Regions from separate parts of the Kitasatospora sp. NPDC088134 genome, predicted to be linked through region 1. Evidence: predicted binding sites of a transcription regulator. Region 1 holds the regulator's gene; each other region holds the start of a gene.

Region 1 (4,348 bases):
TCAGCCGGGAGAACAGGCCCTGCTGGCCGGGCGCGAACTGCCCGGACGGCCGCTCCTCCCCGCGCAGCACGGCGAGCCGCCGCAGCAGCTCCTCCTGCTCGGGGTCGAGCTTGGTGGGCGTCTGCACCTCGACGTGCACTATCAGGTCGCCCCGGCCGCCGCCGCGCAGGTGCGTGATGCCGCGGCCGTGCAGCGGGATCGACTGGCCGGACTGGGTGCCGGGCCGGATGTCGACCTCCTCCAGGCCGTCCAGGGTCTGCAGCGGCACCTGGGTGCCGAGCGACGCGGCGGTCATCGGGATGGTGACGGTGCAGTGCAGGTCGTCGCCGCGGCGCTGGAAGGTCGGGTGGCTGGTCTCGGCGATCTCCACGTACAGGTCGCCGGCGGGGCCGCCGCCGGGGCCGACCTCGCCCTCGCCCGCCAGCTGGATCCGGGTGCCGTTGTCGACGCCGGCCGGGATCTTGACCGTCAGGGTGCGGCGGGCCCGGACCCGGCCGTCGCCGGCGCACTCCGGGCACGGGGTCGGGACCACGGTGCCGAAGCCCTGGCACTGCGGGCAGGGGCGGGAGGTCATGACCTGGCCCAGGAAGGACCGGGTGACCTGGGAGACCTCGCCCTTGCCGCGGCACATGTCGCAGGTCTGGGCGGAGGTGCCGGGGGCCGCGCCCTCGCCGTTGCAGGTGGTGCAGGTGACGGCGGTGTCGACCTGGAGCTCCTTGGTGGTGCCGAACGCGGCCTCCTCCAGGGTGATCTCCAGCCGGATCATGGCGTCCTGGCCGCGGCGGGTCCGCGAGCGCGGGCCGCGCTGGCCCGTCGCGGCGCCGAAGAAGGCGTCCATGATGTCGGAGAAGCCGAACCCGGCCGCGCCCGCGCCGAACCCGCCCGCCCCGCCGCCGGGCGACAGCGGGTCGCCGCCGAGGTCGTAGACCTGACGCTTCTGCGGATCGGAGAGCACCTCGTAGGCGGCGTTGATCTCCTTGAACCGCTCCTGCGTCTTCGGGTCCGGGTTGACGTCCGGGTGCAGTTCACGGGCAAGGCGTCGGAACGCCTTCTTGATCTCGTCCTGCCCCGCGTCGCGTCGGACGCCGAGTACCGCGTAGTAGTCCGTGGCCACCAAATGCTCCGGTTTGTTCCGCCTCTAGAAGTGCTCTGCGATGGCTCTGCGCGAGTGTCCCACACAGACCTTGCCGTCCCGAGCAGCTATGACTCGGCCAGGATCTGGCCGACGTACCGTGCCACCGCGCGCACCGCCCCCATTGTGCCCGGGTAATCCATCCTGGTCGGACCGATCACTCCCAGCTTCGCCACGCTCTGATCGCCCGAACCGTAACCGACCGAGACCACCGACGTGGAATTCAGGCCCTCGTAGGCGTTCTCGTGGCCGATCCGGACCGTCATCGCGGAGTCCGCCGTCTCACCCAGCAGGCGCAGCAGCACCACCTGCTCCTCCAGCGCCTCCAGCACCGGACGGATGGTCAGCGGGAAGTCGTGGCCGAAGCGGGTCAGGTTGGCGGTGCCCGCCAGCATGATCCGCTCCTCGCTCTGTTCGGCCAGCGCCTCGAACAGCACGCTCAGCACGGTGCTGACGATCGACCGCTCGGCCGGCTCGAAACCGGCCGGCAGGTCCTCCAGGACGGTCGGCACCTCGGGCAGCCGGCAGCCGCCCGCCATGCCGTTCAGCCTGGCCCGCAGGTCTCCCAGCAGGGCCTCGCCGACCTGGCCCGGGCAGTCGACCATCCGCTGCTCGACCCGGCCGGTGTTGGTGATCAGCACCAGCATCAGCTTGGTCGGGGTGAGCGACACCAGTTCGATGTGCCGGACCGTGGAGCGGGTCAGCGACGGGTACTGGACCACCGCGACCTGCCGGGTCAGCTGCGCGAGCAGCCGCACCGTGCGGGCCACCACGTCGTCCAGGTCGACCGCGCCCTCCAGGAAGTGCCGGATCGCCCGGCGTTCCGGGGGCGTCATCGGCTTGACCTCGGCGAGGCGGTCGACGAACAGGCGGTAGCCCTTGTCGGTGGGGATCCGGCCCGCGCTGGTGTGCGGCTGGTGGATGTACCCCTCCTCCTCCAGCGCGGACATGTCGTTGCGGACGGTGGCCGGGGAGACGCCCAGGTTGTGCCGCTCCACCAGCGCCTTGGAGCCGACCGGCTCCTCGGTGCCCACGTAGTCCTGGACGATCGCGCGGAGCACCGCCAGCCGCCGCTCGTCCAGCGGACGCACGGACGGGCGGGTCTCGATCAGACGGCCGTCGGGCTTGCCGTCGGGCTTGCCGTCGTCCTGCACGGTCGGGCACCTCCGTCGTCGTCCGTCGGTCTGGTCGGTCCGCTTGCTGCGGTCGTTCCGGTCTCCGGGGGCTCACCGCCCCCGCCTGGCACTCAACTGGGCAGAGTGCCAGAACCGTACGTGCCAGTGTACGGCCCGGGCCTGACGGCAGGAACGGTCCGCCCACGTGATCCTCGTCCGAAAACCGCCCCCCGCCCCGCGCGTGTCGGATTCCCCCCGATTCCCCCCGTTTCGCATGGTGCCCGCGGCCCCGCCCGGTGGCAGCATCGAAGGCGAGCGGGGCAGCGGCGGCGCGGCCCGGCCAGGCAGAGGAGGCGCAGCGATGGCGGCACAGCACTCCCGGTTCGCCCCCGACCGCGGACTGACCGGCCGGATGGTCGTGACCATGTTCCTGATCGGCCTGGTCTACGTGGGCTTCACCGGCCTGCTGATCGTGCTGCTGCGCGGCGCCTGGCCGCTGGTGGTGCTGATCTCCGGCGGCCTGTTCGTCGCCCAGTTCTGGTTCTCCGACAAGATCACCGAGCGGGCGATGGGCGCCCACCAGGTCTCGCCCGAGCAGTACCCCGAGCTGCACGGCGCCGTCGACCGGCTGTGCGCGCTCGCCGACATGCCCAAGCCCCGGGTCGCGGTCGCCGACAACGACATGCCGAACGCCTTCGCCACCGGCCGCAACCCGCAGAACGCGGTGATCTGCGTGACCACCGGCCTGCTGCGCCGGCTGGAGCCGGAGGAGCTGGAGGGCGTCCTCGCCCACGAGCTCTCGCACGTCGCGCACCGGGACGTCGCGGTGATGACGGTGGCCGGCTTCCTCGGCGTGCTGGCCGGCGCGATCACCAGGATCGCCCTGTACGGCGGCATGATGGGCGGCAACAACCGCAACAACAACGACCAGAACGCGGCGATCGCGATGATCCTGATCCCGCTGGTGTCGATGGTGGTGTACGCGATCAGCTTCCTGCTCACCCGGCTGCTGTCCCGCTACCGCGAACTCGCCGCCGACCGGGCCGCCGCCCAGCTCACCGGCCGCCCCTCCGCGCTGGCCTCGGCACTCACCAAGGTCACCGGGCAGATCGGCGCCATCCCGACCAAGGACCTGCGGCAGGCCCAGCCCTACAACGCCTTCTACTTCGCGCCCGCGCTGAGCGCCAAGGAGGCCGCCGCGCAGCTGTTCTCCACCCACCCGTCGCTGGAGCAGCGGCTGGCGCAGCTGGCGAAGATCTCCGGCGAACTCGGACAGTGACCGTTCCCCCTCCCTTTCCCGTCAACGATCCGTGAGGAGCCTTGCCCCGTGGGATTCCTGGACGCGCTGTTCGGCCGGACCAAGCCGGTGAAGCCCGACCTCGACCAGCTGTTCGGCGTCCCCTCGGCCGCGCTGACCCTGCAGGCCGCCGCCGGGTTCACCCCGACCGGGCTCGGCTCGGTCTGCTTCGCCGCCGTCGAGGGCGCCGCCTTCGCCGAGGTGCAGTCCCAGGTCCGGGCCCTGCTGGACGCCGACACCGGCCGCGGCGGCACCCCCGTCGAAGCCTCCCGCGACGCCTACGGGTACTCCTGGCTGCTGGCCCGGCACACCCCCGACGAACTCCCCGACCTGGTGAACGACCTGCACGCCGTCAACAGCGAGCTGGAGGCCAACGGGTTCGGCCCGCAACTGCTCTGCTCCCTGGTCGGCTTCCGCGACCCCGGCGGCCGGGCGCTGGCCCTGGTCTACCTCTACAAGCGCGGCACCTTCTACCCGTTCGCGCCGGTCGCGGGCGGCGGCGAGAAGCGCGACAACGCCCTGGAGCTCCAGGTCAAGGCGATGCTCGGCAACGACCTGCGGATCGAACCGGACCTCTCCCGCTGGTTCCCGGTCTGGGGCGCCCCGGGTCTCACCTGACCCCGCGCCCCTCCTCTCCCCCGGCCCGGTCCTTCCTCCCGCCCGGCCCGCGCCCCCTCCCTCCGGTTCCCGTCCCCTCCCCCCTTCCTTCTCCGCCCAGCCCCCTCCGGTTCCCGGCCCCTCCCGCCTTCCCCGCCGCAACGTCCTTCCTCCGCCCCGCGGGTTATTCGCTGGTGGTCGCACGGG
Region 2 (4,348 bases), on a different contig from region 1:
GCGGTGGCGTCAGGACGATCCGCCCCTCCGTGATCTCGGCGCGCCAACCCTCGGGGACGTCGAGCGTCCGCCACGCACCCAGCAAGTAGGCCCAGTCCTGGTCGAGTTCCACCGTCACCCTCCTGCCGGCCACGGTACGGACCGCAGGGGCACTCTGCACCGACCCGTCCCACGAAAGGGTGACGCGGGCGGGAACGCCGTGAGGGCGGCCTCCCGAAGGAGGCCGCCCTCACGAGCGAACGTGTGGAACGTTCCGATCCCGAGGGGATCAGAAGTCCATGTCACCGCCCGGCATGCCGCCGCCGGCGGCCGCGGCGGCCTTCTCCGGCTTGTCGGCGATGACGGCCTCGGTGGTGAGGAACAGGGCCGCGATGGAGGCGGCGTTCTGCAGGGCGGAGCGGGTGACCTTGGCGGGGTCGATGATGCCGGAGGCGATCAGGTCGACGTACTCGTTGGTCGCGGCGTTCAGGCCGTGGCCGGCGGGCAGGTTGCGGACCTTCTCGACCACGACGCCGCCCTCGAGGCCGGCGTTGGTCGCGATCTGCTTGATCGGGGCCTCCAGGGCCACGCGGACGATGTTGGCACCGGTGGCCTCGTCGCCCTCCAGCTCCAGCTTGTCGAACGCGACACCGGCCTGCAGCAGGGCGACGCCACCACCGGCGACGATGCCCTCCTCGACGGCGGCCTTGGCGTTGCGCACCGCGTCCTCGATGCGGTGCTTGCGCTCCTTGAGCTCGACCTCGGTGGCCGCGCCGGCCTTGATGACGGCCACGCCGCCGGCCAGCTTGGCGAGGCGCTCCTGGAGCTTCTCGCGGTCGTAGTCCGAGTCGGAGTTCTCGATCTCGGCGCGGATCTGGTTGACCCGGCCGGCGACCTGGTCGCTGTCACCGCCGCCGTCGACGATGGTGGTCTCGTCCTTGGTGATGACGACCTTGCGGGCGGTGCCCAGCAGGTCCAGGCCGGCGTTCTCGAGCTTGAGGCCGACCTCCTCGGAGATCACGGTGCCGCCGGTCAGGATGGCGATGTCGCCGAGCATGGCCTTGCGGCGGTCGCCGAAGCCCGGGGCCTTGACGGCGACGGACTTGAAGGTGCCGCGGATCTTGTTCACGACCAGGGTGGAGAGGGCCTCGCCCTCCACGTCCTCGGCGATGATGACGAGCGGCTTGCCGCTCTGCATGACCTTCTCCAGCAGCGGGAGGAGGTCCTTGACCGAGGAGATCTTGGAGTTGGCGATGAGGATGTACGGGTCCTCGAAGCTCGTCTCCATGCGCTCCAGGTCGGTGGCGAAGTAGGCGGAGATGTAGCCCTTGTCGAAGCGCATGCCCTCGGTGAGCTCGAGCTCCAGGCCGAAGGTGTTGCTCTCCTCGACGGTGATGACGCCTTCCTTGCCGACCTTGTCCATCGCCTCGGCGATGAGCTCGCCGATCTGGGTGTCGGCGGCCGAGATCGAGGCGGTGGAGGCGATCTGCTCCTTGGTCTCGACGTCCTTGGCCTGGGCCAGCAGCTGGTCGGAGACGGCGACGACGGCCTTCTCGATGCCGCGCTTCAGGGCCATCGGGTTGGCGCCGGCGGCGACGTTGCGCAGACCCTCGCGGACGAGCGCCTGGGCGAGCACGGTGGCGGTGGTGGTGCCGTCACCCGCGACGTCGTCGGTCTTCTTGGCGACCTCCTTGACGAGCTCGGCGCCGATCTTCTCGTACGGGTCCTCGAGCTCGATCTCCTTGGCGATGGAGACACCGTCGTTGGTGATGGTGGGGGCGCCCCACTTCTTCTCCAGGACGACGTTGCGACCCTTGGGGCCGAGCGTGACCTTCACGGCGTCGGCAAGCTGGTTCATGCCACGCTCAAGGCCGCGGCGGGCTTCCTCGTCAAAGGCGATGATCTTGGCCATCAGAAGTGGTCCTCCGGGACACGGTCGACTGCTCGGACCAAGGGGTGCCCGCGACGGACGGCCCAGGAAGCGGGGGTCCCTTCCCCTACCGCCTCCGGAGCCTCACCGGCCCGGTCCGTTTGTCACTCTCACACTGCGAGTGCTAACGCCAATGATTAGCACTCTCGGGTGTCGAGTGCAAGCCCATTCGCCCGCGCCAACGGTCCCGCCGGGAAACCCCCGGGGTCGCCCCCGGACCGCCGCCGGAGGCCCGGAACGGCCGACGGGCCTGCCCCCGGACGCGATGCGTCGGGAACAGGCCCGCCGGGCCGTGCGCTTGCGGTCTTCCGGTGCCGTCAGGCGCCGGGGGCGCGGACCATGTCGGCCTGCGGACCCTTCTGACCCTGCGAGATCTCGAACTCGACCCGCTGGCCCTCTTCCAGGGTGCGGTAGCCGTCCATCTGGATCGCGCTGTAGTGGACGAACACGTCCGCTCCACCGTCGACCGCGATGAAGCCGTAGCCCTTCTCGGCGTTGAACCACTTGACGGTGCCCTGAGCCATTCCGAACTCCCCTTGTGCTGTGCTGGCCCTTCAGAGATCCGCGGACGCGGACCCGGAGGTCTGGAAGGCCGGCCTGGGGACTCCCCCCCGTACGGCGCAGCCTCTGTCGCGGCTGAATGTATCCGGATATGCGCCCTCTGCAACAGGCCCAAATTTCCGGGAATGGCCAAGCAGGGCAAGGGATATGACGGGGCGAAAGGCGCATCGGCCGACAATTGCCACCGGGCATAACGGACGCACCACCGCAAATCGCCGGCATAATTCTGACGGCGGCCTGACAGAACGGTCGGCGGACGGTCCGGCTCGCGTCTCGGAAGCCGGGACGGAAGGCGGCGCTGAACGGGCGGGGCACGGTGCGGTGCGCGGGCTGCGCCGGAGTGCGGGGCGGTGCGGAAAATCAGGATTGAAACGGTCCGCGACGGGGAACGCCCGCACCGGCACTCTACCGCTCCGCCCCGAGCGGAATTCCAGCGGCCCACCAGGTGGGAAACCCCCGGCATTCGGCCGATACACAGGCCGATACGTGCGCGGATACGCCCGGAGCCGCCGCCGGACGGGCCGGAAAAGCAATTCCGGGTCCGGCGGCGGCTCCGTGAATGCGCTGGGGCCTCAGCAGCCGCCGGCCACCGCGGGGATGATCGACACCGAGGCACCGTCCTTGATCTCGGTCTCCAGGCCCTCGGCGAAGCGCACGTCGTCGTCGTTCACGTACACGTTGACGAAGCGGCGCAGCTTGCCGGTGTCGTCCAGCAGGCGGGCGGCGATGCCCGCGTGGTTCGCCTCCAGGTCCGCGATGACGGCGGACAGGGTGGCGCCCTCGGCGGTGACCTCGGCGGCGCCGCCGGTGTAGGTGCGCAGGATGGTGGGGATGCGGACGGTGGCGCTCATGCGGTGCTCCTCGGGCGTACGGCGGCGTCGGGTGGGGGTGCGGGGGGTGTCAGGCGGTGGCGAGGCCAGTGGCGCGGCTGCGCTCAATCGAGAATTCCGCTGGCGCGGAGGGCCTCCAGCGTCGGGCTGATCACGGCGGTCAGGCCGGCGTCGGCGACCGCGTCGAGGGTCTTCAGGCCGTCGCCGGTGTTGATCGCCACGGTCTCCTTGGCCGGGTCCAGCTGGCCGGTCTCGACCAGCTTCTTCAGCACGCCGACGGTGACCCCGCCCGCGGTCTCGGCGAAGATGCCCTCGGTCCGGGCCAGCAGCTTGATCGCCTCGACCACCTCGGCGTCGGTGACGTCCTCGACCGCGCCGCCGGTACGGCGGGCGATGTCCAGCACGTACGGGCCGTCGGCCGGGTTGCCGATCGCCAGCGACTTCGCGATGGTGTCCGGCTTGACCGGCTTGATCACGTCCCGGCCGGCCTTGAAGGCGGCGGAGACCGGGGAGCAGCCCTCGGCCTGGGCGCCGAAGATCTTGTAGGGGCGGTCCTCGACCAGGCCGAGCTTGATCAGCTCCTGCAGACCCTTGTCGATCTTGGTGAGCTGGGAGCCGGAGGCGATCGGGATCACGATCTGCTCGGGCAGCCGCCAGCCGAGCTGCTCGCAGATCTCGAAGGCCAGCGTCTTCGAGCCCTCGCCGTAGTACGGGCGGAGGTTGACGTTGACGAAGCCCCAGCCCTCGCCGGCCGGGTCGCCGATCAGCTCGGAGCAGAACCGGTTCACGTCGTCGTAGTTGCCGTCGATGCCGATCAGCTCGCCGCCGTACACGCCGGCCATCACGACCTTGCCCTGCTCCAGGTCGTGCGGGATGAACACGCAGGACTTGAAGCCGGCCCGGGCGGCGGCGGCGCCCACCGCGCCGGCCAGGTTGCCGGTGGAGGAGCAGGAGAGGGTGGTGAAGTCGAAGGCGCGGGCGGCCTCGATCGCGCAGGCCACCACCCGGTCCTTGAAGGAGTGGGTGGGGTTGCCGGAGTCGTCCTTGA
Region 3 (4,348 bases), on a different contig from region 1:
CGAGTGGCCGTGGCCCGCGGCGTCGTCCTCTTCCTTCTTCTCGACCACCAGGGTCTCGGTGGTGAGCAGCAGGGAGGCGATGGAGGCGGCGTTCTCCAGGGCGGAGCGGGTGACCTTGACCGGGTCGATGACGCCGGCCTTCACCAGGTCGCCGTACTCGCCGGTGGCGGCGTTGTAGCCCTGGCCGGGCTCCAGCTCGGCGACCTTGGAGGTGATGACGTAGCCCTCCAGGCCGGCGTTCTGGGCGATCCAGCGCAGCGGCTCGGCGAGCGCCTTGCGGACGACCGCGACACCGGTGGCCTCGTCGCCGGACAGGCCGAGGCCGTCCGCCAGGACCTTCGCGGCGTGGACGAGCGAGGCGCCACCACCGGCGACGATGCCCTCCTCGACCGCGGCGCGGGTCGCGGAGATGGCGTCCTCCAGGCGGTGCTTGCGCTCCTTGAGCTCGACCTCGGTGGCCGCGCCGACCTTGATCACGCAGACGCCGCCGGCCAGCTTGGCGAGGCGCTCCTGGAGCTTCTCGCGGTCCCAGTCGGAGTCGGTGTTGGCGATCTCGGCCTTGATCTGGGCGACCCGGCCCGCGACCTCGGCGGAGTCGCCGGCGCCGTCGACCACGATGGTCTCGTCCTTGGTGACGGTGATCCGGCGGGCGGTGCCGAGCACGTCCAGGCCGACCTGGTCGAGCTTGAGGCCGACCTCCTCGGAGACGACCTGGCCGCCGGTGAGGGTGGCGATGTCGCCGAGGATGGCCTTGCGGCGGTCGCCGAAGCCGGGGGCCTTGACCGCGACCGCGTTGAAGGTGCCGCGGATCTTGTTGACCACCAGGGTGGAGAGGGCCTCGCCGTCGACGTCCTCGGCGATGATCAGCAGCGGGCGGGAGCCGCCGGCCTGCAGGACCTTCTCCAGCAGCGGCAGGAGCTCCTGGATCGAGGAGATCTTGCCCTGGGTGATGAGGACGTACGGGTCCTCCAGGACGGCTTCCTGGCGCTCCGCGTCGGTGACGAAGTACGGGGACAGGTAGCCCTTGTCGAACTGCATGCCCTCGGTGAACTCGAGCTCGACGCCGAAGGTGTTGGACTCCTCGACGGTGATCACACCGTCCTTGCCGACCTTGTCGATCGCCTCGGCGATCAGCTCGCCGACCTGGGTGTCCTGGGCGGAGAGGGAGGCGACGGCGGCGACGTCGTCCTTGCCCTCGATCTCGCGGGCGATGGAGAGCAGGTGCTCGGAGACGGCGGCGACGGCCTTGTCGATGCCCTTCTTCAGGGCGGCCGGGCCGGCGCCGGCGGCGACGTTGCGCAGGCCCTCGTTGACCAGGGCCTGGGCGAGCACGGTGGCGGTGGTGGTGCCGTCGCCCGCGACGTCGTTGGTCTTGGTGGCGACCTCCTTGACCAGCTGCGCGCCGAGGTTCTCGTACGGGTCGTCGAGCTCGACCTCGCGGGCGATGGTCACACCGTCGTTGGTGATGGTGGGGGCGCCGAACTTCTTGTCGATGACGACGTTGCGGCCCTTGGGGCCGATGGTCACCTTGACGGTGTCGGCCAGCTTGTTGACACCGCGCTCCAGCGAGCGGCGGGCGTCCTCGTCGAACTGCAGGGTCTTCGCCATGGTCCCGTTTCCTCAGGGGTAGGTCTGCGTGCGTGGAGCAACAACCGCGCCCCGGGCCCCTGTCAGTGCTGACACGGTTCCGGGGCGGGGCTGGGACGTCTTACTGCGCGGACGTCTTACTTCTCGATGATGGCGAGAACGTCGCGCGCCGAGAGGACGAGGTACTCCTCGCCCTGGTACTTCACCTCGGTGCCGCCGTACTTCGAGTACAGGACGATGTCACCGACGGCGACGTCGAGCGGCAGACGCTGGCCGTCCTCGAAGCGACCCGGGCCGACGGCCAGGACGACGCCCTCCTGGGGCTTCTCCTTGGCCGTGTCCGGGATCACCAGGCCGGAGGCGGTGGTGGTCTCGGCGTCGAGCGGCTGGACCACGATGCGGTCCTCGAGCGGCTTGATGGCAACCTTGCTGCTGGTGGTCACGTCCGAGCTCCCCTTCGGAGATTACGGGGTTGTCTTACAGGTAGGTGGCGACTGCACGGGCCCGCCGTCGCGGGGGTCGGACACGCATCGTCGCGATTAGCACTCCCACCGGGGAGAGTGCCAGGAACGACCATAGGACGCGGTTAGCACTCAGTCAACCAGAGTGCCAACGGAGTCGCGCCCGGGTTTCGCGGCGCGTCGCGGACTTCCGCGGTTCCGATGCGAACGGGCGTTCCCGTTCGACCCCCCGAACACCCGATCGGATTGAGTGCCGGTACTCAGGCGCGCGGGGCAACTCCCTTGCCAGGCTTGGCCCATGACGGTGAATCGGCAGCCGGTGGGGCGGGACGCGCTGTGTGCGCTCGGGTTGGTCGCGGCGGAGGTGCCGCTGCTGTGCGCGGCGGTCTGGGCGGCAGTGCTGGCGGCGTGGGGGGTGACGCTGGACGCGCCGGTCGCGGTGGTGCTGTGCGGGGCGGTGGCGGTGGGGGCGCTGGCCCCGGTGCTGGTGTTCCTGGTGGGGTCGGCGCGCCGGGGGTACCGGATCGCGCCGGCCGCGATGGGGCTGCTCGGGCCGGTGCTGGCGGTGCTGTCGCTGTCGCGGCTGGGGCGCTGACCGGGAGCGGCGACAATGGTGCGGTGGAGATCGAGTCGTTCCGGGCGCTGCTGACCGAGCAGGGGCAGGCGCTGCTGGCCGAGTTGCGGGGGTTCACGGCGGCCGAGGAGCTGGCGCTGGCGACCAGGCTGCGGCGGGAGTTCCCGGCGGAGCTGGTGCGGGCCGCGTTCGAGCAGGCCCGGCTGCGGCAGCGCGCGGAGGCGAAGTTCGGGGCGGACGCCGCCGCGATGTACTTCACCCAGCACGGGGTGGAGCAGGCGACCCGGCGTTCGGTGGCCGAGTGGCGGGCGGGCCGGTTCGCGGCGCTGGGGGTGCGGCGGCTGGCGGACCTGTGCTGCGGGATCGGCGGGGACGCGATCGCGCTGGCCCGGGCCGGGATCGCGGTGCTGGCGGTCGACCGGGACGAGCTGACCTGCGAGGTGGCGGCGGCGAACGCGGCGGCGCTGGGCGTGGCGGAGCTGGTGGAGGTCCGCCGGGCGGACGTCGCGGACGTCGACACGGCGGGCTTCGACGCGGTGTTCACCGATCCGGCGCGGCGCACCTCGCGGGGTCGGGTGTTCGACCCGGAGGCGTACTCGCCGCCGCTGTCCTGGGCGGTGCAGGCGGCCCGCAGCACCCCGTTCGGGGCGCTGAAGGTGGCGCCGGGGATTCCGCACGAGCTGGTGCCGGAGGGCGCCGAGGCGGAGTGGGTGTCGGACCGGGGCGAGGTGAAGGAGGCGGTGCTGTGGTTCGGCACGGCCGCCGCCGAGCCGTACCGGGCGACGCTGCTGCCGGGCGGGCACTCGCTGGCGGGCGGGGCGCTGCCGGACCCGCCGGTGGGCCCGGTGGGGCGGTACCTGTACGAGCCGGACGGCGCGGTGATCCGGGGCCGGATGGTGGCCGAGGTGGTGGCCTCGGTGCACGGCCGGCTGATCGACCCGATGATCGCGTACGTCACCTCGGACGCGCTGCGGCCGACGCCGTACGCGCAGGCGTACGAGCTGACCGACGTGCTGCCGTTCCAGGTCAAGCGGTTGAAGGCGCTGGTGAAGGAGCGCCGGATCGGCACCGTGGTGATCAAGAAGCGCGGGGCCCAGGTGGTGCCGGAGGAGCTGCGGCGGCAGCTGAAGCCGGCCGGGCCGAACGCGGTGACGGTGATCGTGGCCCGCACCGCGGCCGGCCCGGTGATGATGCTGGGTCAGCCGGTGGGCTTGGCGATGTAGTCGTCGAGGCGGGCGACCGCGAAGCCCTGCTCCTGGATGCGGGCGAGCAGCTCGCCGAACATCTGGGTCATGGTCTCGCCCTTGAGGTCGGACGGGCCGCGGAAGTGCGCCAGGACGATGTCGCCGTTCTTCAGCTTCTTGTCGGCGGCCTGGTACTGCATGTCGTGGATCTGCATGGACTCGCGCCACAGCACGATGGCGCGCGGCCCGCACTCCTGCACCGCGGTGTTCAGCGCCGGGGTGTTGGCGCCGTCGCCGTAGGGCGGGCGGAACAGGTAGGGCGCGGTGCCGTACTGCTGGGTGAGGGCGGCCTGGTCGTCGCAGATCTGCGACTTCTGCTGGGCGGGCGCGAGCTTGCTCATCACCGGGTGGCTGACGGTGTGGTTCTGGATGCTGTTGCCGAGCGCCTGGAGCGGCTTGAAGTAGGCGTAGTCGTTCTTGACGATGTCCTTGGTCAGGAACATCGTGATCGGCACCTTGAGGTCGGTCAGCATCTGGACGAA

Evidence for each region. The regulator HrcA, encoded in region 1, represses chaperone genes, less so after heat shock. The targets are predictions, from matches to a motif close to TTNGCACTCNGNNNNNCNGAGTGCNAA.
Region 2: the regulator HrcA is predicted to act here: its motif matches at 2,011-2,037, upstream of groL (chaperonin GroEL).
Region 3: the regulator HrcA is predicted to act here: its motif matches at 2,174-2,200, upstream of groES (co-chaperone GroES).

What each region holds. Positions count from the first base shown of each region.
Region 1 covers NZ_JBIUTD010000023.1:69,266-73,613, reverse strand. Annotated here, with positions in the region: gene dnaJ (molecular chaperone DnaJ) at 1-1,114, opposite strand, end outside; gene hrcA (heat-inducible transcriptional repressor HrcA) at 1,201-2,214, opposite strand; gene htpX (zinc metalloprotease HtpX) at 2,609-3,526, shown strand; gene ACIOHG_RS28560 (hypothetical protein) at 3,575-4,162, shown strand.
Region 2 covers NZ_JBIUTD010000014.1:71,101-75,448, reverse strand. Annotated here, with positions in the region: gene ACIOHG_RS22120 (Uma2 family endonuclease) at 1-112, opposite strand, end outside; gene groL (chaperonin GroEL) at 269-1,891, opposite strand; gene ACIOHG_RS22110 (cold-shock protein) at 2,227-2,433, opposite strand; gene ACIOHG_RS22105 (MoaD/ThiS family protein) at 3,043-3,321, opposite strand; gene thrC (threonine synthase) at 3,405-4,348, opposite strand, start outside.
Region 3 covers NZ_JBIUTD010000004.1:412,361-416,708, reverse strand. Annotated here, with positions in the region: gene groL (chaperonin GroEL) at 1-1,608, opposite strand, end outside; gene groES (co-chaperone GroES) at 1,725-2,030, opposite strand; gene ACIOHG_RS09855 (hypothetical protein) at 2,347-2,643, shown strand; gene ACIOHG_RS09850 (methyltransferase domain-containing protein) at 2,667-3,845, shown strand; gene ACIOHG_RS09845 (polysaccharide deacetylase family protein) at 3,821-4,348, opposite strand, start outside.